3 regions of the Sinomonas flava genome follow, and region 3 is predicted to be linked to each of the others. Evidence: predicted binding sites of a transcription regulator. Region 3 holds the regulator's gene; each other region holds the start of a gene.
The links. Region 3 encodes LexA, which represses DNA repair genes until DNA is damaged. Its sites were predicted from a motif close to TCGAACANNTGTTCGA; they were not measured.

Region 1 (7,370 bases), on a different contig from region 3:
ACTTCGGCAGCATGCCCGCGTGGTGCACGCCGATGCCGTGGCGCACGAGCCGGTTGAGGGTCTTGCCGAAGCCCGCCGCGAACCGGAAGTGCCCGATCAGCTCGGCGATCCGGTCTTTCTCCTCGCGCGTGCACATGTTCACGCTCATCAGCTGCTGCGCGCGCTCGATCGCCTCGAGCTGGCTGAAGTGCACCACGTACACCGGGACCTGCTTCGTCGCGAGCAGCTCCTCGAGCGTCTCGTGGACAGGCTTCTCCTCGTAGTAGTAGTGCAGCGGGATGGGCCGCTCCGCGTGGGCGACCGTCGCCGTCGTGCGCCCCGTGCGCTCGGTGAGCTCGCGCTCGAACCGGCTCACGTCGCCGAGCGTCGCGCTCATCAGGAGGAACTGCGCCTGCGGCAGTTCCAGGAGCGGCACCTGCCAGGCCCAGCCGCGCTGGGGGTCGGAGTAGAAGTGGAACTCGTCCATGACGACCGGCCCGAGTTCTGCCTCGGAGCCCTCCCGGAGGGCGTGGTTCGCGAGGATCTCCGCGGTGCAGCAGATGATCGGGGCGTCCGGGTTGACGGACGAGTCTCCGGTGACCATGCCGACGTTCTCCGCGCCGAAGATGTCGCACAGGGCGAAGAACTTCTCCGAGACAAGCGCCTTGATCGGCGCGGTGTAGTAGCTGCGCTGCCCTGTGGCGAGCCCGTGGAAGTGCGCCGCGATCGCCACGAGCGACTTGCCGGACCCCGTGGGGGTCGCGAGGATCACGTTCGAGCCGGACACGATCTCGAGCACCGCCTCGTCCTGGGCGGGGTAGAGGGTCAGGCCCCGTCCCTCGGCCCACCGGACGAAGGCCTCGTAGACCGCGTCGGGCAGGGAGCCGTCACGGCCGGCGCGGTCGGCGGACGAGGAGGGCGCGGGGAGGAGGGCATCGAGTCGCATGGCGCCTCCAGACTATCCGCAGTGGGCTACCCCCACCGGCGGGGTCCGCATTAGCGTTGTCCCATGAGCTCTCCCACCTGGGACCCGGCACTGTACACCGCGTTCGGCGACTACCGGTCGCGGCCGTTCTACGACCTGACCGCGCGCGTCGCCGCCGAGGCTCCCCGCCGCGTCGTCGACCTCGGCTGCGGTCCCGGCGAGCTCACTGCGTCGCTCAGCCAGCGGTGGCCGGACGCCCTCATCGAAGGCCTCGACAGCGCCGAGGAGATGCTCGACGCCGCGCGCTCGCGGTTCGCGGGACGCGACCGCCTCACGTTCACCCATGGGGACATCCTGCACTGGGAGCCCGAGGGCGACGTCGACGTGGTCGTCTCGAACGCGGCGCTCCAGTGGGTGCCCGGTCACCTCGGGCTCATGGGGCGGTGGCTCGACCAGCTGGCCCCGGGCGCGTGGCTGGGGGTGCAGGTCCCCGGGAACTTCCAAGCCCCGTCGCACACGCTCATGCGCGAACTGGCCGAGTCCTCCCAGTGGGAGCACCGGCTCCGGGGGGTCCTCCGCCACACCGACGCGGTGGCGGAGCCCCGGGCCTACCTCGAGCTGATGCTCGAGGCCGGCTGGGAGGCGGACGTCTGGGAGACCGTCTACTACCACCAGCTGGTCGGTGAGGACGCCGTCCTGAACTGGATCCGCGGAACCGGCCTCCGGCCCGTGCTGGACGTGCTCTCGCCCGAGGAAGGCGCCCAGTTCGAGGAGCAATACGACCAGCTGCTCCTCGACGCCTACCCCTCGGTGGAACGGGACGGCCTCCTCACGACCCTGTACCCGTTCCGCCGCATCTTCTGCGTGGGCCGCAAGCCGTCGTAGGCGAGCGGCCGGCCGCGTCAGTGCGCGAGGCCCGACCATCGTGGTGTCCAGGTGCACGCGTGGGAACCGCCCGGCCAGCTCGGCGAACTCCCAGTACTCGGGCATGCCGAGGTGCGCGATGACGAGGGTCAGATCCGGGTGGGCCGCCAGGAGCCGCCTGATCCCCTCCGGGCCGGTGTGCTCGCCGGCGAGCGGCTTGGAGCCCGCGTGGACCACGACCGGGACACCTGAGTCCTCCAGGAGTGCCCACCCCGGTTCGAGCAGCGGGTCGTCTGCCCCGAACCGGCCGACCTGGAGGTGCACCTTGAAGAGGCGGGCGCCGCCGGCGAGCGCCCGGCCCACGTAGTCGCCTGCCTCCGGCTCGGGGTACATCGTGGCGCAGTGCACGACGTCGGGGACCCGCCGCGCGAGGTCGGCGCTCCGTCGTGGTCGGCGCGGGGCCCGGGCGTGGTGTTGCCCGCGCCGGTGGGACTACCAGCCACGGTCGCGCCACTCGGCCAGGTGCGGCCGCTCGGCACCGAGGGTTGTGGGCCTGCCATGGCCCGGGTGCACCTCCGCGTCGTCGGGGTACGCGTTGAACAGCCGTCCGACGACGTCGGCGTAGAGGAGCGAGAAGCGGTCGGCGTCGTTCTGGGTGTTGCCGACCCCGCCGGGGAAGAGCGAATCGCCGGAGAAGATCAGCGGCGGCACGTCCTTCGGCTCGAGGACGTAGGCGATGGACCCGGGGGTGTGGCCCCGAAGGTGCACGGCCGCGAGCGTGAACCCCCAGTCCGCTCCGGCCTCCGGGAGGACGTCCCCGTGGTCGAGCACCACGTCGACGCCGACCGGGATTCCCGAGACATCCTGGCGGCCGGCGGCCACTGGGGCGTGCGTGGCGGCGACGAGGCCTTCCAGGGCGCGGACATGGTCCCAGTGCTGGTGGGTCGTCGCGATGAGCGCGAGCCTCGCCGGGCCCCTCGCGTCGGCAGCACCCTCGGCGAGGAGGGCCTGGATGGCGGGAAGGTCGTCCGCGGCGTCGATGAGGACCTGCTCGCCGGACTGCTTGGCCGTGATCAGGTAGACGTTGTTGTCCATCGAGCTCACGGCGATCCGCCGCACGGTGACGTCGTCGAGGTCATGCAGGAGGCTGCTCATGGCGCCAGTCTAGGTGGGCCTCGGTCGCAGGTACTCTGGGCGTGTGGCGGAGAACGACTTCCCGGGACGCTGGCGCCCGAACCCCGAGCTGGCCGTGCCGCTCTTCGAGCAGCTGCGGCGCCGCATCCTCGACCTCGTCGACGAGGGCGCGCTCGCCGTCGGCGCGAAGCTGCCCCCCGTCCGCGCGCTCGCCGGGGAGCTCGACGTCGCGCCGCACACCGTCGCGCGCGCCTACCGTCAGCTCGAGGAGGCAGGGGTCCTCGCGACGGCGGGCCGTGCGGGCACGACCGTCGCCCCGAGGGCGCGTCGGGACGAGGATCTGGCGGCCGCAGCAGCGGTCTTCGCCGGGGTGGCGAGCTCGCAGGGCGCGTCCTTCGAGGAGGCCGTCGCGCTGCTGCGGGCTGCCTTCCAGCGCGCGATGTGATGCGACGTGGCTCACCGCGGGCCGCGACCATTCTCACTTCGAAGACATTTTCGAATGCGAGCGCTGTCGACTAGCATGGACAGGTGCAGAGTCTCTCCACCCTGAACGATTCCTCGCCACTGCCGTCGTCGGCCGCGGAGATCCCCGACGCCTTCCGGCAGCCCACTCATGCCCCCGACCAGTCCCGCCTCGTGGTCAAGGGCGCGCGCGAGCACAACCTGCGCAACGTGAGCCTCGACCTGCCGCGCGACGCGATGATCGTCTTCACGGGCCTCTCCGGGTCGGGCAAGTCCTCGCTCGCCTTCGACACGATCTTCGCCGAGGGCCAGCGGCGCTACGTGGAATCCCTGTCCGCGTACGCGCGCCAGTTCCTCGGCCAGGTGGACAAGCCGGACGTGGACTTCATCGAGGGACTCTCGCCCGCCGTCTCGATCGACCAGAAGTCGACGAGCAAGAACCCGCGCTCGACCGTCGGGACGATCACCGAGATCTACGACTACATGCGCCTCCTGTGGGCCCGCATCGGCAGGCCGCACTGTCCCGTCTGCCACGAGCCGGTCACGCGCCAGACCCCCCAGCAGATCGTCGACCAGCTGCTCGAGATGCCGGAAGGCACGCGCTTCCAGCTGCTCGCGCCGGTCGTACGCGGGCGCAAGGGCGAGTTCGTGGACCTGTTCAAGGAGCTCGCGGCGAAGGGCTACTCCCGTGCGCGCGTGGACGGCGACCTCATCCAGCTCGCCGAGCCGCCCAAGCTCGGCAAGCAGTTCAAGCACACCATCGAGGTGGTCGTCGACCGCCTGGTGGTGAAGGAGGGCATCCGCCAGCGGCTCGCCGACTCGGTCGAGACCGCGCTGGGCCTCGCCGAGGGACGCGTGCTCGCCGACTTCGTCGACCTCGCAGCGGACGACGACGCGCGCGTCCGTGCGTTCTCGGAGAACCTGGCGTGCCCCAACGAGCATCCCCTCGCGATCGACGAGATCGAGCCGAGGTCGTTCTCGTTCAACAACCCCTTCGGCGCGTGCCCGGCCTGCACCGGCATCGGCACGAAGCTGGAAGTCGACGAGGACCTCGTCGTCCCGGACGCTGCCCTCAGCCTCTCCGAGGGCGCGATTGCGCCGTGGTCCCTCGGCACTGCCACCCAGGAATACTGGACCCGGCTCCTCCAGGGGCTCTCCGACGAGCTGGGCTTCTCCATGACCACGCCGTGGCACAGCCTGCCCCAGTACGCGCGGGACGCTGTCCTGTACGGCAAGGACCACAAGGTGGTGGTCCAGTACCGCAACCGCTTCGGGCGCGAGCGCAAGTACAGCACCGGCTTCGAGGGCGCCGTGCAGTACATCCAGCGCAAGCATCTCGAGACGGAGTCGGACTCCGCGCGTGACCGCTACGAGGAGTACATGCGCGAGATCCCGTGCCCGGAGTGCGGCGGGGCCAGGCTCAACCCGGCGTCCCTCTCGGTGCTCGTGGGGGGACGCTCCATCGCCGAGGCATGCCGCCTGCCGCTGCGCGACACTCGCGAGTTCCTCAGCACGCTGGAGCTGACGCGCCGGGAGGAGCAGATCGCCGCACAGGTCCTGAAGGAGATCGACGCCCGCCTCACGTTCCTCCTCGATGTGGGCCTCGAGTACCTGAACCTCGAACGCGCGGCGGGAACGCTCTCGGGCGGCGAGGCGCAGCGTATCCGCCTCGCCACGCAGATCGGCTCCGGGCTCGTGGGAGTGCTGTACGTCCTGGACGAGCCGAGCATCGGGCTCCACCAGCGCGACAACCGGCGCCTCATCGAGACGCTCACGCGGCTGCGAGACCTGGGGAACACCCTGATAGTCGTCGAGCACGACGAGGATACGATCCACGAGGCCGACTGGATCGTGGACATCGGCCCGGGCGCGGGCGAGCACGGAGGCGAGGTGGTCCATTCGGGGACCCTTGCGGAGCTCAAGGAGAACCGGGCGTCCCTCACCGGCGACTACCTCGCCGGCCGGCGCTCCATCCCCATCCCGGCGAAGCGCCGGCCGATCGACCGCAAACGGCAGCTGAAGGTCGTGGGAGCGCGCGAGCACAATCTCCAGGGCGTCGACATCGCGTTCCCGCTCGGCGTCCTCACCGCCGTCACCGGTGTCTCGGGCTCGGGGAAGTCGACCCTGGTCAATGACATCCTGTACAAGGTGCTGGCGAACCGCCTGAACGGCGCGAAGCAGGTCGCCGGGCGCCACACCCGCATCGAGGGGCTCGAGCACCTCGACAAGGTCATCCACGTCGACCAGAGCCCGATTGGGCGCACCCCGCGGTCGAACCCGGCCACCTACACCGGCGTGTTCGACCACATCCGGAGGCTGTTCGCCGAGACCAACGAGGCCAAGGTCCGCGGCTACCAGCCGGGGCGGTTCTCGTTCAACGTCAAGGGCGGCCGCTGCGAGGCGTGCAGCGGCGACGGGACGCTCAAGATCGAGATGAACTTCCTCCCCGACGTCTACGTGCCCTGCGAGGTATGCCATGGGGCGAGGTACAACCGCGAGACCCTCGAGGTGCATTACAAGGGCAAGACGATCGCCGATGTCCTGAACATGCCGATCGACGAGGCCGCCGAGTTCTTCGCCGCGTTCACCCCGATCGCCCGGCACCTCCGCACACTCGTCGACGTCGGGCTCGGCTACGTCCGCCTCGGGCAGCCCGCCACGACGCTCTCGGGCGGCGAGGCGCAGCGGGTGAAGCTGGCAGCCGAGCTGCAGAAGCGCTCGAACGGCCGCAGCGCCTACGTGCTCGACGAGCCGACCACAGGGCTCCACTTCGAGGACATCCGCAAGCTGCTCCTCGTGCTGCAGTCGCTCGTCGACAAGGGCAACACGGTGATCACCATCGAGCACAACCTCGACGTGATCAAGAGCGCGGACTGGGTCATCGACCTGGGTCCGAGCGGCGGCTCGGGCGGAGGCCGGGTCGTGGCGACCGGGACACCCGAGCAGGTTGCCCGGGCGGAGGGAAGCTTCACCGGCCAGTTCCTGGCGGAGATCCTCGGGGCGAGCTGACGGCGCAGATTTCAGGCACCGTTTCCCGGTATGGGAGACTGTCCCGGTGACTGAAAGCCCCGCACTCGTGATCTTCGATCTGGACGGAACCCTCGTAGACCCAGCGGGCAGCATCACATCAGGCATCGCCTTCGCGCTCAAGTCGCACGGGCTGCCCGTGCCGGACGCCACGACCCTCGGTAGCATGGTCGGGCCGCCCCTCCTCGAGTCGCTCCGCCGGCTGGCAGACGTGCCCGAGGAGGCGCTCCCCGCCGTCGTGCACGCCTACCGCAGGCGGTACATCTCGCACGGCATGGCGGCGAGCCGGCCCTACGCGGGGATCCCCGAGCTCCTCGCGCAGCTCCGCGGGGAAGGCCTGCACCTCGCGGTCGCAACCCAGAAGCCCCAGTCGCTCGCTGAGAAGCTCCTGAAGCTTCACGGCCTGGACCGGCACTTCCACAGCATCCATGGCGCGCCCGACGACGAGACGCTCCCGCCGGCGCCGGACGGCAAGGCACGGATCGTGCGCGCTGCCCTCACCACCAACCACGCCAGCGCTTCCCGGGCCGTCATGGTGGGCGACCGTCGCCACGACGCCCACGGAGCCGCTGCCAACGGGATCCCCTGCATCGGGGTCCGCTGGGGCTTCGCCCCGGCCGGCGAGCTTGAGGCGCTCGCGCTCGTCGGCATCGTCGATGACGCCGCTGCCCTCCGCGATGCGATCGCGGCTGTGCTGTCGCGCCAGACGGCCGGCACGGCCGCGGAGACTGCCGCATGCTGATCTACACCCTCACCCGCCAGAGCATCCGCGGGCTCATCGCGGGCCTGTGCCGCCCCACGGTCACTGGGCTCGAGAACGTGCCCACGACCGGACCGTTCATCGTGGCCTCGAACCACCTCTCGTTCCTCGACTCGGTGATCATCCAGGCCCTCATGCCGCGCGGCGTGGCGTTCTTCGCGAAGGCTGAGTACTTCACCGGCAAGGGCGTCAAGGGCAGGCTCATGAAGTCGTTCTTCG
Region 2 (7,370 bases), on a different contig from region 3:
GCGCCTTGCCGGCCTTGCTGAACAGCGACGCAAAGATCGTGATGGCCAGGACGCCGATGATGACGGTGAGCGACAGGCCGGTGGTGATTTCGAAGACCGGGACAGGGTTGCCGCCGTTGATGAAGAACAGCGTGTTCTCGTGCAGCGCGTGGAGGACGAGCTTCACGCCGATGAACGCGAGGATCGCGGCGAGGCCGTACGAGAGGTAGATCAGGCGGTCCAGCAGCCCGTCGAGGAGGAAGAACAGCTGGCGCAGGCCCATGAGCGAGAACGCGGTGGCCGTGAAGACGACATAGGGGTTCTGGGTGAGGCCGAAGATCGCGGGGATGGAGTCGAGGGCGAACAGGAGGTCCGTGCCGCCGATCGCCACCATGACGAGGAGCATCGGGGTCAGGACGCGCTTGCCGTTCTCAACCGTGAAGAGCTTGTCCCCGTCGTAGTGCTGCGACGTGCGGAGGAACTTGCGGGCCAGACGGATGATGAAGTTGTCCGCTTCGTCGTCACCGGAGTCCTCGGGCTTGAGCAGGTTGCCCGCGGTGATGAGCAGGATGATGCCGAAGACGTAGAAGATCCACGAGAAGCTGTTGATCAGCGCGACGCCGAGGAAGATGAAGGCCGTGCGCGCGATGAGGGCGAAGACGATGCCGAACAGCAGCACCTTCTGCTGGTCCTCACGAGGAACCCGGAAGCTCGCCATGATCACCAAGAACACGAAGAGGTTGTCGACCGAGAGGGCCTTCTCCGTGATGAAGCCGGCGAAGTACTCGGACCCCATGGACGGGCCGCCGAAGACCAGGACCGCGATGCCGAAGAGGATGGCCGCTCCGACGTAGATCGACGACCAGACCGCCGCCTCTTTGAGCGTCGGCACGTGGGCCTTGCGAATGTGGAAGAAGTAGTCGAAAGCCAGCAGGGCCAGGATCAGAACGATCGTGACGCCCCAGACAAGTGGGGATACAGACATGGGAAGGTGTCCCTTTCGCAGGTAGGCGCTATCGCCACAAGTCTCTCCACCATCCCGATGGGATGGCCGCTGCACCCGGCCGGGCTCCGGCGCCCGACGTGTTGACGTATGCAGCGCTTGGGATACTCCCCTGCGCACTTCCTAGGCTACAGGGAGGCTGCGGTAGAGGGCAAAAGCCGCCTGGGATCGGAAGGGCACCCGGGATCAGAAGGGCGGAGGGTCAGAGGCGCCGCTGGTGCACGCCGGTGGTGCCGCGGGAACAGCGGTGGGTGCAGGGGACCGGGGCCCGAGGATGTGGGTCCGGTCCGCTGGCTCGGCGGGGTACTCCTCGCCGAGGAGGCTCTTCCACACAAGCTCCCCGCTGACCTTCGGCGGCTCGCCGATCTGCCTCCCGCCGTGATCCGGCACGGACCGTCTCAGGCGGAACACGGCGAGCGACTTCAGGGCGTGGTGCTTGGTGCACAGGAGTGCGAGGTTCTCTGCATCGGTTGCGCCGCCGTCCTGCCATTCGATCGTGTGGTCTATCTCGGAACGCCTCGCCGCGGCCGTGCATCCCGGGACCACGCATGTGCCGTCCCGGTACTGGATGAAGCGAACGAGTCCGGCCGGAGGCCTGTAGGTGGACCGTCCGAGTTTGACCGGGACTCCCTCGTCGTCGGTGAACAGGCGCTGCCAGGTCGGCGCGGCGGCGGCCAGTAGCCGGGCGGTGGTCGCATCGATGACGCCGTAGCCGTCGAGGTGGGCCACGTCGTCGGACGCGCCGAGTGCCACCGCCAGCGGGATGTGGACCACGACTTCCGCGGTGACCCGGGAGAGCAGTTGCTCGAGCGACGGAATGGACTCGCCGGACTGCGGAGCCTCGCCGGACAGCGGAGCCTCGCCGGACAGCGGGCCCTCGCCGCCATGGCCCGTCAAGCAGAGCTGGAGGAGGACGTCGGCCCGCAGCTGCTGGAGGGTCCGATGCTCGCCGTCGCGATCGCGTGCAGCGCGCGCGGCGCCGTCGATGCGCTCGTAGGCTGCCCGGGCTGTCTCCGCCGGCAGGAGCGCAGACAGGACGCACATCCCGTCCTCGTCGGGCTGGAGCCACACGCGGCGGTCTTCACGCGCGGCCTCCCTCCTCCGGGTGATCGACTCGGGATGGAGCCTCTCGCGCAGATCGCGGACGACGGCGCGGAACTCGCCCGGCGTGCGGATTCGCCCCTTCCGGGTCCGGAGGCGGGCGAGCGCTTCGATGCCGAACGCCTCGGCAACCCGTTCGGGCAGCGTCGCGGCCTGATCGACGACCGCTCGCGCGTGCGACTCCGTGATGTCCCCAGCTGCCAGCGCCTCGTGGAGGGCCGGGTGCGTGTTCACGAGTGCCACCGAGAAGTTGAGTGTGCGGGCGGCAGCCGCTTCCGAGGTGTTCTGGAGTGCGGCGATCTCTGAGACGGCGGCTGCATGCGCCACGTCCCCGCCGAGCCGTTCCGGCTGACCCTTGCGTCCTTCCAGCGGCTGGTCGGCGACGTGCTGGTTCTGCCTGTCGACCAGGAGCGCGCGAAGGCTTGCGCTGAACGCCTCGAACTCTGCGAGGGCGCGCAGTCCCTGGGCCACACCTGCGGGGGTGTCCAAGGTGCGGGGATCGAGCTCGATGAAGCCGTGAAGCGCCTCGGGGTGCCGGGAGGTGAAGGTCAGTTCACCGGCCACTCGGTCTGCCGTCACCACTCGCTACACCCCCGTTTGCTCGTATGTGCGTTCCCATCCTAGTGAAAATTGCTGCTCAGATCCATACATAAATATGAACAAATCTTCGAGTGGCGGTTTGCGCGCAGGGGCGTAGGCGGCGGGAGCTGCCCACCGCCGTCGTGCTTGGCTGTCATCTTGAAACCCCGAAACTCGCCCGTGCAGGCCCGCTCGCTAGGATGGGCAGTGGCCCAACCACGCACCCCGCGTGAATCCCATCGAGCCACTGCCGAGGAGCATCAATGCCTATCGCTACCCCCGAGAAGTACGCCGAGATGATCGACTCCGCCAAGGCTGGCGGCTACGCGTTCCCGGCGGTCAATGTCACCTCGTCGCAGACGCTCAATGCCGCGATCCGCGGCTTCGCGGAGGCTGGCTCGGATGGCATCGTCCAGGTCTCCACCGGCGGTGCGGCCTACTGGTCCGGCGCGTCGGTGAAGGACATGGTGGTCGGCTCGCTGGGCTTCGCGGCGTTCGCCCGCGAGATCGCCAAGAGCTACGACGTGAACATCGCCCTGCACACGGACCACTGCCCCAAGGACAAGCTCGACAGCTTCGTCCTGCCGCTGCTGGAGGCCTCCGAGGCCGAGGTCAAGGCCGGCCGCGACCCGCTCTTCAACTCGCACATGTGGGACGGCTCGGCCGAGACCCTCGAGGAGAACCTGCGCATTGCCAAGGAGCTCCTGCCGCGCACGGCCGCGGCGAAGATGATCCTCGAGGTCGAGATCGGCGCGGTCGGCGGCGAGGAAGACGGCGTCGAGAACGCCATCAACGAGAAGCTCTACACGACCGTCGCCGACGGCCTTGCCACGGTCGACGCGCTGGGCGCCGGCGAGAACGGCCGCTACATCACTGCCCTGACGTTCGGCAACGTCCACGGCGTCTACAAGCCGGGCAACGTCAAGCTCCGCCCCGAGATCCTCAAGGACATCCAGGCGCAGGTCGGGGCGAAGATCGGCAAGGACAACCCGTTCGACCTCGTCTTCCACGGCGGCTCCGGCTCCTCCGAGCAGGAGATCGCGGACGCCGTCTCCTACGGCGTGATCAAGATGAACATCGACACGGACACCCAGTACGCCTTCACCCGCCCGGTGGCAGGCCACATGTTCGCCAACTACGACGGCGTGCTCAAGGTTGACGGCGAGGTGGGCAACAAGAAGACCTACGACCCCCGCGTGTGGGGCGCCCTCGCCGAGGCCGGCATGGCCGCTCGCGTGGTCGAGGCCGCCCAGCAGCTCGGCTCCGCCGGCAAGTCCGTCAAGTAGGCCGGGCGCAGGGGCAGCGATGAGCGAGACGTTCCGCACCAACCTCCTCGGCCCCGAGCCCACGAGGCTTCCCGCCGAGGACGAGGTCTACCAAGGACTCGCCCTCGGCCAGCCGGCCCTCGACCTGGTGGCCAGGCATCCCGAGTCGTCCCTCCTGTGGGCGATCCTCGCGGAGGAGGCCTGGGACGAGGGCCGCACGATCGAGTCGTACGCCTTCGCCCGAGTCGGCTACCACCGCGGCCTCGACGCTCTGCGCCGCAGCGGCTGGCGCGGCGCGGGCCCCGTTCCGTGGGAGCACGAGCCGAACCGCGGGTTCCTCCGCGCGCTCTACGCGCTCGGACGGGCCGCCTCCGCGATCGGCGAAGAGGGCGAGCCCGAGCGGATTGCTGCCTTCCTCGAGGGCTCCGACCCCACGGCGAAAGCCGCGATCGAGGGTGCCGGCAGCTAGGGCACACAACGGACGACGGCGCGTGGCCGGCTCCCCGAAGGAAGCCGGCCACGCGCTTTTCATACGCAGGCTGCTAGGCCACCGGAGCCGGAGCAGCCACGGCGGCGGCACGACGCCGGGAGTCGCGGACGGCGACGACGCCCAGGAGCACGGCGGAGATGAGCGCCGCTCCGCCGAAGAGGAGGAAGTTCATCGACGGGGGAACCGTCTTGCTGGCCAGCATGAGCCCGGAGAGCTGCGGTGCGAGCACGGCGCCGATGCGGCCCACGCCGAGGGCCCAGCCGAGAGCGGTGCCGCGCAGCGCGCTCGGGTAGTGCGAAGCGATCGCGCCGATGACGAGTGACTGGGTGCCGTGGGTCCCGACGCCGGCGATGACGAGGGCCGCGTAGACAAAGGCCGTGTTCGATGCCGGCATCACGAGGAGCGCGACGAGCGCTGCGCCTGCGAGGAACGCTGCGACCACCGAGACCTTCACCGTGCCGAACTTGTCACCGGCCCACGCCGTGATGATCGACCCGGCGACGGCGCCGAGGTTGAGCGCGATGGTGAAGGTCAGCGCCGGACCGAGATCGGAGCCGGAATCGCGCATGATCTTGGGCAGCTGCGTCCCCAGGCCGTACCAGGCGAACAGGGTGAAGAGCGTCGACGCCGCGAACAGGACCGAGAGGAACGCGAAGCCGCTGCCGAAGAGACCGCGGAAGCCGCTGCGCGGCGTCGTGCGCTCTGCGGACGGTGCGGACGAAGCGGCGGGGGAGGCGCCGGCCTCGTGCGCGGACGAGCCGAGGGTCTCGGGGAAGTACTTGAGGCCCAGCGGAACGAACACCGCAAGCGGGATGATCGCCACGAGGAACATCGACGACCATCCGAAGGACGGGACCATCCAGAGGCCGAGCAGGGCCGCAGCGGTGCCGCCGATCGGAACGCCCGACATCATGAGGGTGGCCATCGAGCCACGCCACTTCGAGGGGATGAGCTCCGCCGCCATCGCGTTCGCGGAGGGGACGAGGCCGCCGAGCCCGAGGCCGGCGACGAGTCGCAGCGCGGCGAAGACGGCGGCGTTGGGGGCGAACGCGCACAGGACCGTCGCGACGGAGAAGATGACGGTGCACAGGACGATGGCCTTCCGGCGTCCCCATGTGTCCGACAGCCGGCCGGCGAAGACCGCGCCGACCATCATGCCGATGAACGCCATCGAGCCGATCGTGCCGGCGGAGGCGGCGTTGAGGCCCCAGCCGGTGGACTCGATGAGGTTGTTCTGGACGGTGCCGTAGACGATGAGGTCATAGCCGTCGAAGACGACCATGGCCCAGCAGATGATGACGGCGATGACGGCATTGCCTCGCCGGGGCGATGAGCCGGGACGGGTCTGGCCGGCCTCGTTGCCGGACGCGGGAGTGGTAACGCTAGAGGACATGCATCTCAGGATGGGGTGCCGTGTCTCACACAGGCCATAGAATTCTGTTGTGCAGAAGTTCCAGATCGTCAAGAAGCCTGCCTACGCGATCGAGTCCGTGGACAACGCCCTCCAGCTCATCCTCCTGCTGCAGGAGAGCGGGGCCATCCGAGTCAACGAGGCGGCCGAGCGGCTGGGCGTGGCGCCGTCGACCGCGCACAGGCTCCTCGCGACGCTCGTCTACCGCGGCTTCGCGGCGCAGGACGAAGCGCGGCGCTACACCGCCGGCCCCGTGCTCTCGGGCGCGTCGCGGCATGGGCGGCTCCAGGAGGTGGTCGCCCTGGCGGCGCCGCATCTCGAAGAGCTCGCCGCGACGGTGGGGGAGACCGTCAACATCATGGTCAGATTCGGCACGAGCGTGCGGTTCCTGATGAGCGCGGAGTCGCGCCAGCTGCTGCGCGTGGGCGACCGGACAGGCACGGTGCTGCCGGCCAACCTCTCCTCCGGCGGCAAGGCGATGCTCGCGACGCTCGACCTCGGGACCCTGCGCCAGCTGTACATGGGCCGGGGTGCGCGGATGTCCGGCGAACAGCTCGGGGAAGACGCGTTCCGTGCGCTCGAGGCGGAGCTCGCGACCGTGCGCGAGACGGGTGTTGCCGTCAACATCGGCCGCACCGAGGCGGACATCGCGGCGATGGGCGCCGCCGTCCTCCAGTACGACGCCGGAGGGTCGCCGCGCCGTGCGTGGCTCGGGCTCTCGATCAGCACGCCACGCTCCCGCGCCTCGGTGCTCGAGGAGCCCGCGACGCGCGACGCCCTCCGTGCGTGCTGCGCCGCCGTGGCGGCTGCCCTGAACGAGGCCGGCATCACCGAGCCGCGCTAAGTTCTGCTGACTGGAACGAGTGGGCTGCCGCGGAGCTACTTGGCGCAGGCCTCTGGATCGGCGTCGGTGCCGGGGAAGAGGACGACCTGGCCGTCGCGGACCTCGACCCTGTGGGTGCGCGTGTCCTCGGTCGCGGGGAGGCAGGTCACCTTGCCCGTGCGCAGGTTGAAGCTCGACGAATGGAGCGGGCACTCGACCTCCTCGCCCTCGATCCAGCCCTCCGCCAGGGAGGCCTCCTCGTGGGTGCACGTGTCGTTGAGCGCGAAGAAGCAGCCCGTGTCCGCGTGGAAGACGGCGATCGCCTCGCTGAAGCCCGACTCCTCAGGTTCCACGACCTTGGCGGTGCCCTCTTCGATCTCATCGGTGCCGCCGACCACGATTCCTTCGCTCATGCGCCCAACTCTATCGAGCAGGCTCTCCGGGCGACGAGGGCGACGCCCCGGGGGAGTTTTGGCAAAGCTGTTGACTTCAGACATTTGAAGCCGTTCCATTGAGTAAATCAGAAATGTCTCAGATCACAGTGCAGTGTTCTGGACATCACAGATCCTCATCGCAGGTTTCTGGTCATCACCGTCAAGGAGTCCCATGCACCCGCTCGCCGTCGACCCGGGGTCCACCGACATCACACCGGTGTCCTTCCACCCGCTCCTGTGGATCGCCGCAGCGGGCGTCTTCGCCGTGATCATCCTCCAGTCGGT
Region 3 (7,370 bases):
AAGTAGTGGGCAGGCTCCATAGCCCTCCAGCCTAGTGCCCGGGCGCGAGGAGGCGCGTGCGCGTCCGGTATACTGGAGGGCATGTTCCTGTTCAAGTGATGCCTCCGCCGCGCGCAGCCGGTGTCAGATGACACGCCCAGACGCGCCCGCGGACGCAGCGAGCCGAGCCGATGTGCCCTTCCGGCCGGACCGAACAGACATTCCCAGGAGAATCCTCGTGACACCCGAGCACCCCGCGGGGTCTTTTCCACAGACCCCTCCCTCTGACACTGCCGGCGACCGGAGCCAGCACTATTCTGGAATTGCATCTTCGAAGGAGACCATGACCGACAATCAGCCGAATCAGCCCTCTGACCGCGGCGCCGACGCGGCCCCGCAGGATCTGAGCCCAGCCGACATCCAGGCCGTCATCGACCGGATCCTCGCCAAGGAGGAGGCAGCCGCAGCGAAGGGTGCCCGACGGGACGGGAGCGCTGACGGCCGTGCCGAGCGCGGAGGCGAGGGTGAGAGGCGGACCCGCCGGGGGCTCGGCGACGGCAAGGCGCTGGCGCTCTCGGACCTGCAGTCCGAGCACGGCGACTACGACGGCGAGCAGCAGGATCTCGAGGAGCGCCGCGCGCTCCGGCGCGTGGCCGGCCTGTCGACCGAACTCGAGGACGTCACCGAGGTTGAGTACCGGCAGCTGCGCCTCGAGCGTGTCGTGCTCGCGGGACTCTGGACCGAGGGGACGCTCGAGGACGCGGAGAACTCCCTGCGCGAGCTCGGCGCGCTCGCGGAGACAGCCGGGTCGGAGGTGCTCGACGGCGTCGTGCAGCGCCGGATGAAGCCCGACGCCGGGACCTTCCTCGGCTCGGGCAAGGCGCTCGAGCTGCGCGACATCGTCGCCGCGACCGGGGCGGACACCGTGGTGGTCGACTCGGAGCTCTCGCCTTCGCAGCGGCGCGGACTCGAGGACATCGTCAAGGTCAAGGTCATCGACCGCACCGCCCTGATCCTGGACATCTTCGCCCAGCACGCCAAGAGCCGCGAGGGCAAGGCCCAGGTCGAGCTCGCCCAGCTCGAGTACCTCCTCCCGCGCCTGCGCGGCTGGGGCGAGTCGATGTCCCGGCAGGCCGGTGGCCGTGTCGGTGCCGCTGGCGGCGGCATCGGCTCGCGTGGCCCCGGCGAGACCAAGATCGAGCTGGACCGGCGCCGCATCCGCACCCGCATGGCCAAGCTGCGGCGGGAGATCGCCGGAATGAAGCCGGCCCGCGAGACGAAGCGCGCGAACCGCAAGCGCAACGAGATTCCCTCGGTGGCGATCGCGGGCTACACCAACGCGGGCAAGTCGTCCCTGCTCAACAGGCTCACCGACGCCGGGGTGCTGGTGGAGAACGCCCTCTTCGCCACCCTTGACCCGACCGTGCGCCGGGCCGAGACGCCGGACGGGCTTCCCTACACGCTCGCGGACACCGTCGGGTTCGTGCGGTCGCTGCCGACCCAGCTGGTCGAGGCGTTCCGGTCCACGCTCGAGGAGGTGGCGGACGCTGACCTCATCCTCCACGTCGTCGATGCCTCGCACCCCGACCCCGAGGGCCAGATCGCAGCGGTCCGCCAGGTCCTCGCGGAGGTCGACGCGCGCAAGGTGCCGGAGATCATCGTCCTGAACAAGGCGGACGCCGCCGACCCGTTCGTCCTCGAGCGGCTCCGGCAGCGGGAGCCGCGCCACGTCGTCGTGTCCGCGCGGACCGGCGCGGGCATCGCCGAGCTCAAGGAGGCGATCAGCGACGCCATCCCGCGTCCGAGCGTGACGCTGACCATCCTGGTCCCGTACAGCCGCGGTGACCTCCTCAACCGCCTGCACACCTCGAGCTCGGAGATCCGCTCCCTCGAGCATGTGGAGGAGGGCACCCGGGCCGAGGTCGTGGTCCGCGAGGAGCTCGCGGCGGAACTCGCGCCCTTCGTGGTCCATGACTGAGGCGGCGGTAGCGCACGCCAGCGCGGGACGGGGCAGCGCCGGGGCCGCGGAGACGGCGCTCTCCCTCCTCGACGCGGCCGTCGCGTCGATGGGCGGCCAGCAGCGCGACGGGCAGCACGAGATGGCCCGACAGGTTGCCACTGCCATCGAGGAGCAGAAGCACCTGCTCGTACAGGCGGGGACCGGGACGGGGAAGTCCCTGGCCTATCTGGTTCCGCTGATCGCGCACGCCCAGCACAGCGACCGGCCCGCGGTCGTCGCGACGGCGACGCTTGCGCTCCAGGCCCAGATCGTGGGGCGCGACATCCCGCGCCTGCTTGCGGCCATCACCCCCAAGCTCGACCGGCCTGTCGACGTCGCGCTCGTCAAGGGCCGGTCCAACTACCTGTGCCGGCACAAGCTGGAGGGTGGCTTCCCGACCGACGAGGCCGCGGAGGGGCAGCTGTTCAGCATGGGCGAGGACGCCGCCGTCGGGCATCCCGGAGCCGGCCCGACGACGCAGCTCGGACGGGAGGTGGCGCGCCTGCGCCAGTGGGCCGAGGAGACGGAGACGGGGGACCGCGACGACCTCGTGCCCGGGGTCACCGACCGGGCGTGGCGGCAGGTCTCCGTCACGGCGCTCGAGTGCCTCGGGGCGCAGAAGTGCCCGTTCGCGGCCGAGTGCTTCAGCGAGCTCGCGCGGCAGCGCGGCGCCGAGGCCGACATCGTCGTGACGAACCATGCGCTCCTCGCGATCAACGCATTCGAGGGCCTCAACGTGCTCCCGGAGTACGACGTCGTGGTGGTCGACGAGGCGCACGAGCTCGCCGACCGCGTCACGGGGGCGGTGAGCGGCCAGCTCTCGGCCCAGATGATCCAGGCCGCGGCATCGAGCGCGCGCCGCCACTGCGGGATCACCGTCGATTCCCTGCAGGCCGCCGCGACCGCCCTTGAGCTCTCGCTCACCTCCGCGCCGACGGGCCTGCTCGCGCGCGGACTGAACGAGGAGCAGGCCCAGGATGTCGCCCTCGTGCGGGACGCGTGCCGCGTGGCGCTGTCGGACTCGAAGCCCGGGGACGGGCAGGCGGCGGACGGAGGGCGCCAGATCGCCCGGTCGCGCCTCCTCGCCGTCCTCGAGGTCTGCGAGCGGATCCTCGAGGCGGAGGCCAACCGGGAGGTCATGTGGGTGACCCGCACGGGCGCGCCGGACCCCGTGACGGGCTACGCAGCCGCCGACGACGACGCCTCCGCCATGCTGCACATCGCGCCGCTCGGCGTGGGCGGCCGGCTCCGCGAGGGGCTCTTCGACGGGCACACGGTCGTCCTGACGAGCGCGACCCTCGCGATCGGGTCCGCGTTCGAACCGACCGCGGGCGGACTGGGGCTGCTGGGCGCAGGGGCGCCCTCGTGGACGGGAGTCGACGTCGGATCCCCCTTCGACTACCCCAGGCAGGGGATGCTCTACGTCGCCAAGCACCTCCCGCGACCGGGACGCGGACTCTCCCCGGAGGCGGTCGACGAGCTCGAGACACTCCTGCGGGCCTCCTCGGGCGGGGCGCTGTGCCTGTTCTCCTCCCGGAGGGCCGCCGAGGAGGCCGCAGCCGAGCTGCGCCTCCGGCTCGACGTCGAGATCCTCTGCCAGGGCGAGTCATCGATGAGTGCCCTCGTGAAGCAGTTCGCCGCAGAACCCGACACCTGCCTGTTCGGGACGATGTCGCTGTGGCAGGGCGTGGATGTCCCAGGCCCTTCGTGCCGTCTGGTCGTCATCGACCGGATACCGTTCCCGCGGCCGGACGATCCGCTCACGACGGCGCGCTCCCGCGCTGTCGCCCAGGCAGGCGGGAACGGCTTCATGGCCGTCTCGGCGACCCATGCGGCCGTGCGCCTCGCGCAGGGCGCAGGGCGGCTCATCCGCTCGACCGAGGACCGCGGAGTCGTGGCCGTCCTCGACTCGAGGCTTGCGACGGAGCGCTACGGGGCGTTCCTGCGCGGAGCGCTCCCGCCGCTGTGGGGGACGGCCGACCGGAAGGTCGTGACCGACGCCCTCAGGCGGCTCGCCGCCGCCGGCTGAATGGGCCGCCGGCTCAACGGCCGGCTCACACCGAGCGCAGGACCGAGACGACCTTGCCCATGATGGTGGCGTGGTCGCCGAGGATGGGCTCGTAGCGGGTGTTCTGCGGCAGGAGCCAGGTGTGCCCGTCGCGCTGGCGGAAGGTCTTGACCGTCGCCTCGTCGTCGAGCAGCGCGGCCACGATGTCGCCGTTCTCTGCCGCGTTCTGCCGCCGCACGACCACCCAGTCCCCGTCGCAGATGGCGGCGTCGATCATGGAGTCGCCCTTGACCTTGAGCATGAACAGCTCGCCGTAGCCCACCAGCTGCCGGGGGAGCGGCATGACGTCCTCGACCGCCTGGTCCGCAAGGATGGGGCCACCAGCGGCGATGCGCCCGACCAGCGGAACGAGCGCCGTGTCGGCCGCGCTGGCCATGTCCCCGAGCGGGACCCCAGTCGCGCCGCGCAGTGCGGCGGCCTCCTCGGCCGGAACGCTCAGTTCGCCTTCATCCAGCGTCAGCGGCATCAGGACCTCCATGGCGCGGGGGCGCTTGGGATCGCGGCGCAGGTAGCCGAGCTTCTCGAGCTGCATCAGCTGGTGCGTGACGCTTGAGAGGCTTGCGAGGCCCACCGTGTCCCCGATCTCGCGCATGGACGGCGGGTAGCCCTTGAGCTGCACGGAGCGCTGGATCGTCTCGAGGATCCTCTTCTGGCGCGCCGTCAGTCCTTTGGCTGCTCTGGTCCGTGATGCCATGCCGTCCTGCCTCTCCACCGGGGGCGCCACGCGCTCCGGGATCCCGTCCGTCGATGCCCCGGGGCCTCCCTGCGAGAACTGTCGTACCCCCTCGGCAGGATGTCGTCATGGTCGACGGGGGCGGGCAGCTCGGCGTGGAACCCGGTGCTACCCCCACCGTAGGCCAGTCGGACAGGCCTTTCAAACATGTGTTCGACCGTGTCTGGACACGCATCGTGGACAGGTGCTAAGAAAGAGTCATCACTTCGAACGTTTCTTCGAAACACTGCGCAGAGTGCCGCCGATGTGTTCGCACTCGACGTCGTTCGGCGACTGCGCAGGGGAAGGCGCATCATGGCACTCGCGATCCTCGCCGGAAATGGGCACGGGGCTCCCCTTCCGGCCAAGCAGGAGGCACGCCGCCGGCTGAAGGTGGTCCACTGCCGCGCGGCGGCGCCGGGCACGGACTTCCGGTCCGGGGCCGCTCAGGCCCCGCTGCGCCTGACCCGCAGGGGAAGGCTCGTCCTCGTCGTCCTGCCGGTGTTCGCTGCGGCGCTGGCGGTGCTCGTCGCGTGGTCCGCGCTCATGGCGCCGGCGAAGGCGGGCGGGGAGGCGGTCGGCCCCGGCGCCGTCGAAACGGTGACCGTGCAGCCCGGCCAGTCGCTGTGGAGCATCGCCGAGGGCCGCGTGCCCGACCAGGACCCGCGCGTGACGATCAGCCAGATCCGCCAGCTCAATGACCTGGAGAGCACCAGGGTGCTCCCCGGCGAGCAGATCGTTGTTCCGCTCGCCCGCTGAACCTCTCCGCCCGCCGAACCTCTCCGCGGCGAGCTGCACGGCGCCGGTTGCGGGGTCTTCGGCTGCGCCCCCCGGAATGTGGGCGCCGGTGCCGCTGGCGTAGGCTGGACCGGTGGACGACCAGCTCGAACGACTCAACAGCCTCCCCCTCCGCGACGATCTCCGCGGACAGCACCCCTACGGTGCGCCGCAGCTTGACGTCCCCATCCAGCTCAACGTCAACGAGAACACGTATGGGGTGCCCGCGGACGTGCAGGAGGCCATCGTCGAGGCCGTCCGCGCGGTGGCCGGCGGTCTCAACCGCTACCCCGACAGGGAGTTCACCGAGCTGCGCGAGGCCCTCGCCGAGTACCTCGGCCACGGGCTGTCCGCAGAGCAGCTCTGGGCCGCGAACGGCTCCAACGAGGTCCTGCAGCAGCTCCTGCAGGCCTTCGGCGGGCCCGGCCGCACGGTCCTGAGCTTCCCGCCCACGTACTCCATGTACCCCCTGCTCGCGAGCGGCACCGGGACGGCGTACCTCCGGGGCGAGCGGTCGGCCGACTTCAGCCTGAGCCCCGAGTCCGCAGCCGCCCAGGTGCGTGAGCACGCGCCGAACATCGTCATCCTCTGCTCGCCGAACAACCCGACCGGGACGGCACTCGGCCTCGATGTCGTCGAGGCCGTCTACGAGGCGGGGGAGGCGAGCCAGAGCATCGTCATCGTCGACGAGGCGTACGCCGAGTTCGCCCAGGCAGGGACGTCCACGGCGCTCACGCTCCTTCCCGGGCGCCCCCGGCTCGTCGTCACGCGGACCATGAGCAAGGCCTTCGCCCTCGCCGGTGCCCGGCTCGGCTACCTCGCGGCGGCGCCCGAGGTGATCGACGCCCTCCGCCTCGTGCGGCTTCCCTACCACCTCTCGGCCGTCACCCAGGCCACCGCGCTCGCAGCGCTCCGGCACCGCGACTCCCTGATGGCAGAGGTCGAGGCCATCAAGGCCCAGCGCGACAGGATCGTCCGCGAGCTGACCCGGCTCGGGCTCGCCCCCGCCGCCTCGGACTCCAACTTCGTGTTCGTGACGGGCTTCGAGGACCCGCAGGCCGTGTGGCGCGGACTTCTCGAGGTCGGTGTGCTGGTGCGCGACGTCGGAATCCCCGGGAGCCTGAGGGTGACCGCCGGGACCGAAGCGGAGACCACCGCGTTCCTCACGCGGCTCGAGGAGCTGCTCGCGCACTGAGCGCGGCGGTCCCTGACCGCGCGCCGCCCCGCGCCCCCGGCACGGGGCGTCCTGCGAGGCGAATAGAATAGAGACCACACCCCCTCACCCGAAGGACACATCCATGAGCACCGAGCTGCAGACCGCGGACCTCCAGGAGCGGACTGGGCGACGCGCGCGGATGGAGCGCACGACGAGCGAGTCGTCGGTCCTCGTCGAGATCGACCTGGACGGCACCGGCCGCTCGGACATCTCCAGCAGCGTCCCGTTCTACGACCACATGCTCACGGCCCTGGCCAAGCACTCGCTCATCGATCTGACCGTCAAGGCGACGGGGGACACCCACATCGATGTCCACCACACGGTGGAGGACATCGCGATCACCCTCGGCGAGGTCCTCAAGCAGGCGCTGGGCACCAAGGCGGGCATCCGCCGCTTCGGCGAGGCGAGCGTGCCGCTGGACGAGGCCCTCGCGCACGCCGTCGTCGACGTCTCCGGGCGCCCCTACCTCGTGCACGGCGGCGAGCCTGCCGGGCAGGAGTACCACCTGATCGGCGGCCACTTCACGGGATCGCTCACGCGGCACGTGTTCGAGGCGATCACCCTGCACGCCGGCATCTGCCTGCACATGACCGTCCTCGCCGGCCGCGACCCCCACCAC

Region 1: the regulator LexA is predicted to act here: its motif matches at 3,386-3,401, upstream of uvrA (excinuclease ABC subunit UvrA).
Region 2: the regulator LexA is predicted to act here: its motif matches at 2,739-2,754, upstream of ABD298_RS00565 (HNH endonuclease signature motif containing protein).

What each region holds. Positions count from the first base shown of each region.
Region 1 covers NZ_BAAAQW010000002.1:242,512-249,881, forward strand. Annotated here, with positions in the region: gene ABD298_RS01990 (DEAD/DEAH box helicase) at 1-925, opposite strand, end outside; gene ABD298_RS01995 (trans-aconitate 2-methyltransferase) at 989-1,789, shown strand; partial or broken gene ABD298_RS02000 (amidohydrolase family protein) at 1,835-2,161, opposite strand; gene ABD298_RS02005 (MBL fold metallo-hydrolase) at 2,261-2,923, opposite strand; gene ABD298_RS02010 (GntR family transcriptional regulator) at 2,967-3,347, shown strand; gene uvrA (excinuclease ABC subunit UvrA) at 3,488-6,373, shown strand; gene ABD298_RS02020 (HAD hydrolase-like protein) at 6,420-7,133, shown strand; gene ABD298_RS02025 (lysophospholipid acyltransferase family protein) at 7,127-7,370, shown strand, end outside.
Region 2 covers NZ_BAAAQW010000001.1:108,665-116,034, forward strand. Annotated here, with positions in the region: gene ABD298_RS00560 (TerC family protein) at 1-964, opposite strand, end outside; gene ABD298_RS00565 (HNH endonuclease signature motif containing protein) at 1,169-2,647, opposite strand; gene fbaA (class II fructose-bisphosphate aldolase) at 2,926-3,948, shown strand; gene ABD298_RS00575 (DUF3151 domain-containing protein) at 3,968-4,396, shown strand; gene ABD298_RS00580 (MFS transporter) at 4,470-5,810, opposite strand; gene ABD298_RS00585 (IclR family transcriptional regulator) at 5,860-6,672, shown strand; gene ABD298_RS00590 (non-heme iron oxygenase ferredoxin subunit) at 6,708-7,064, opposite strand; gene ABD298_RS00595 (DUF5058 family protein) at 7,258-7,370, shown strand, end outside.
Region 3 covers NZ_BAAAQW010000013.1:47,549-54,918, reverse strand. Annotated here, with positions in the region: gene ABD298_RS17285 (class I SAM-dependent methyltransferase) at 1-20, opposite strand, end outside; gene hflX (GTPase HflX) at 323-1,957, shown strand; gene ABD298_RS17275 (ATP-dependent DNA helicase) at 1,950-4,007, shown strand; gene lexA (transcriptional repressor LexA) at 4,033-4,740, opposite strand; gene ABD298_RS17265 (LysM peptidoglycan-binding domain-containing protein) at 5,074-5,517, shown strand; gene ABD298_RS17260 (histidinol-phosphate transaminase) at 5,630-6,730, shown strand; gene hisB (imidazoleglycerol-phosphate dehydratase HisB) at 6,834-7,370, shown strand, end outside.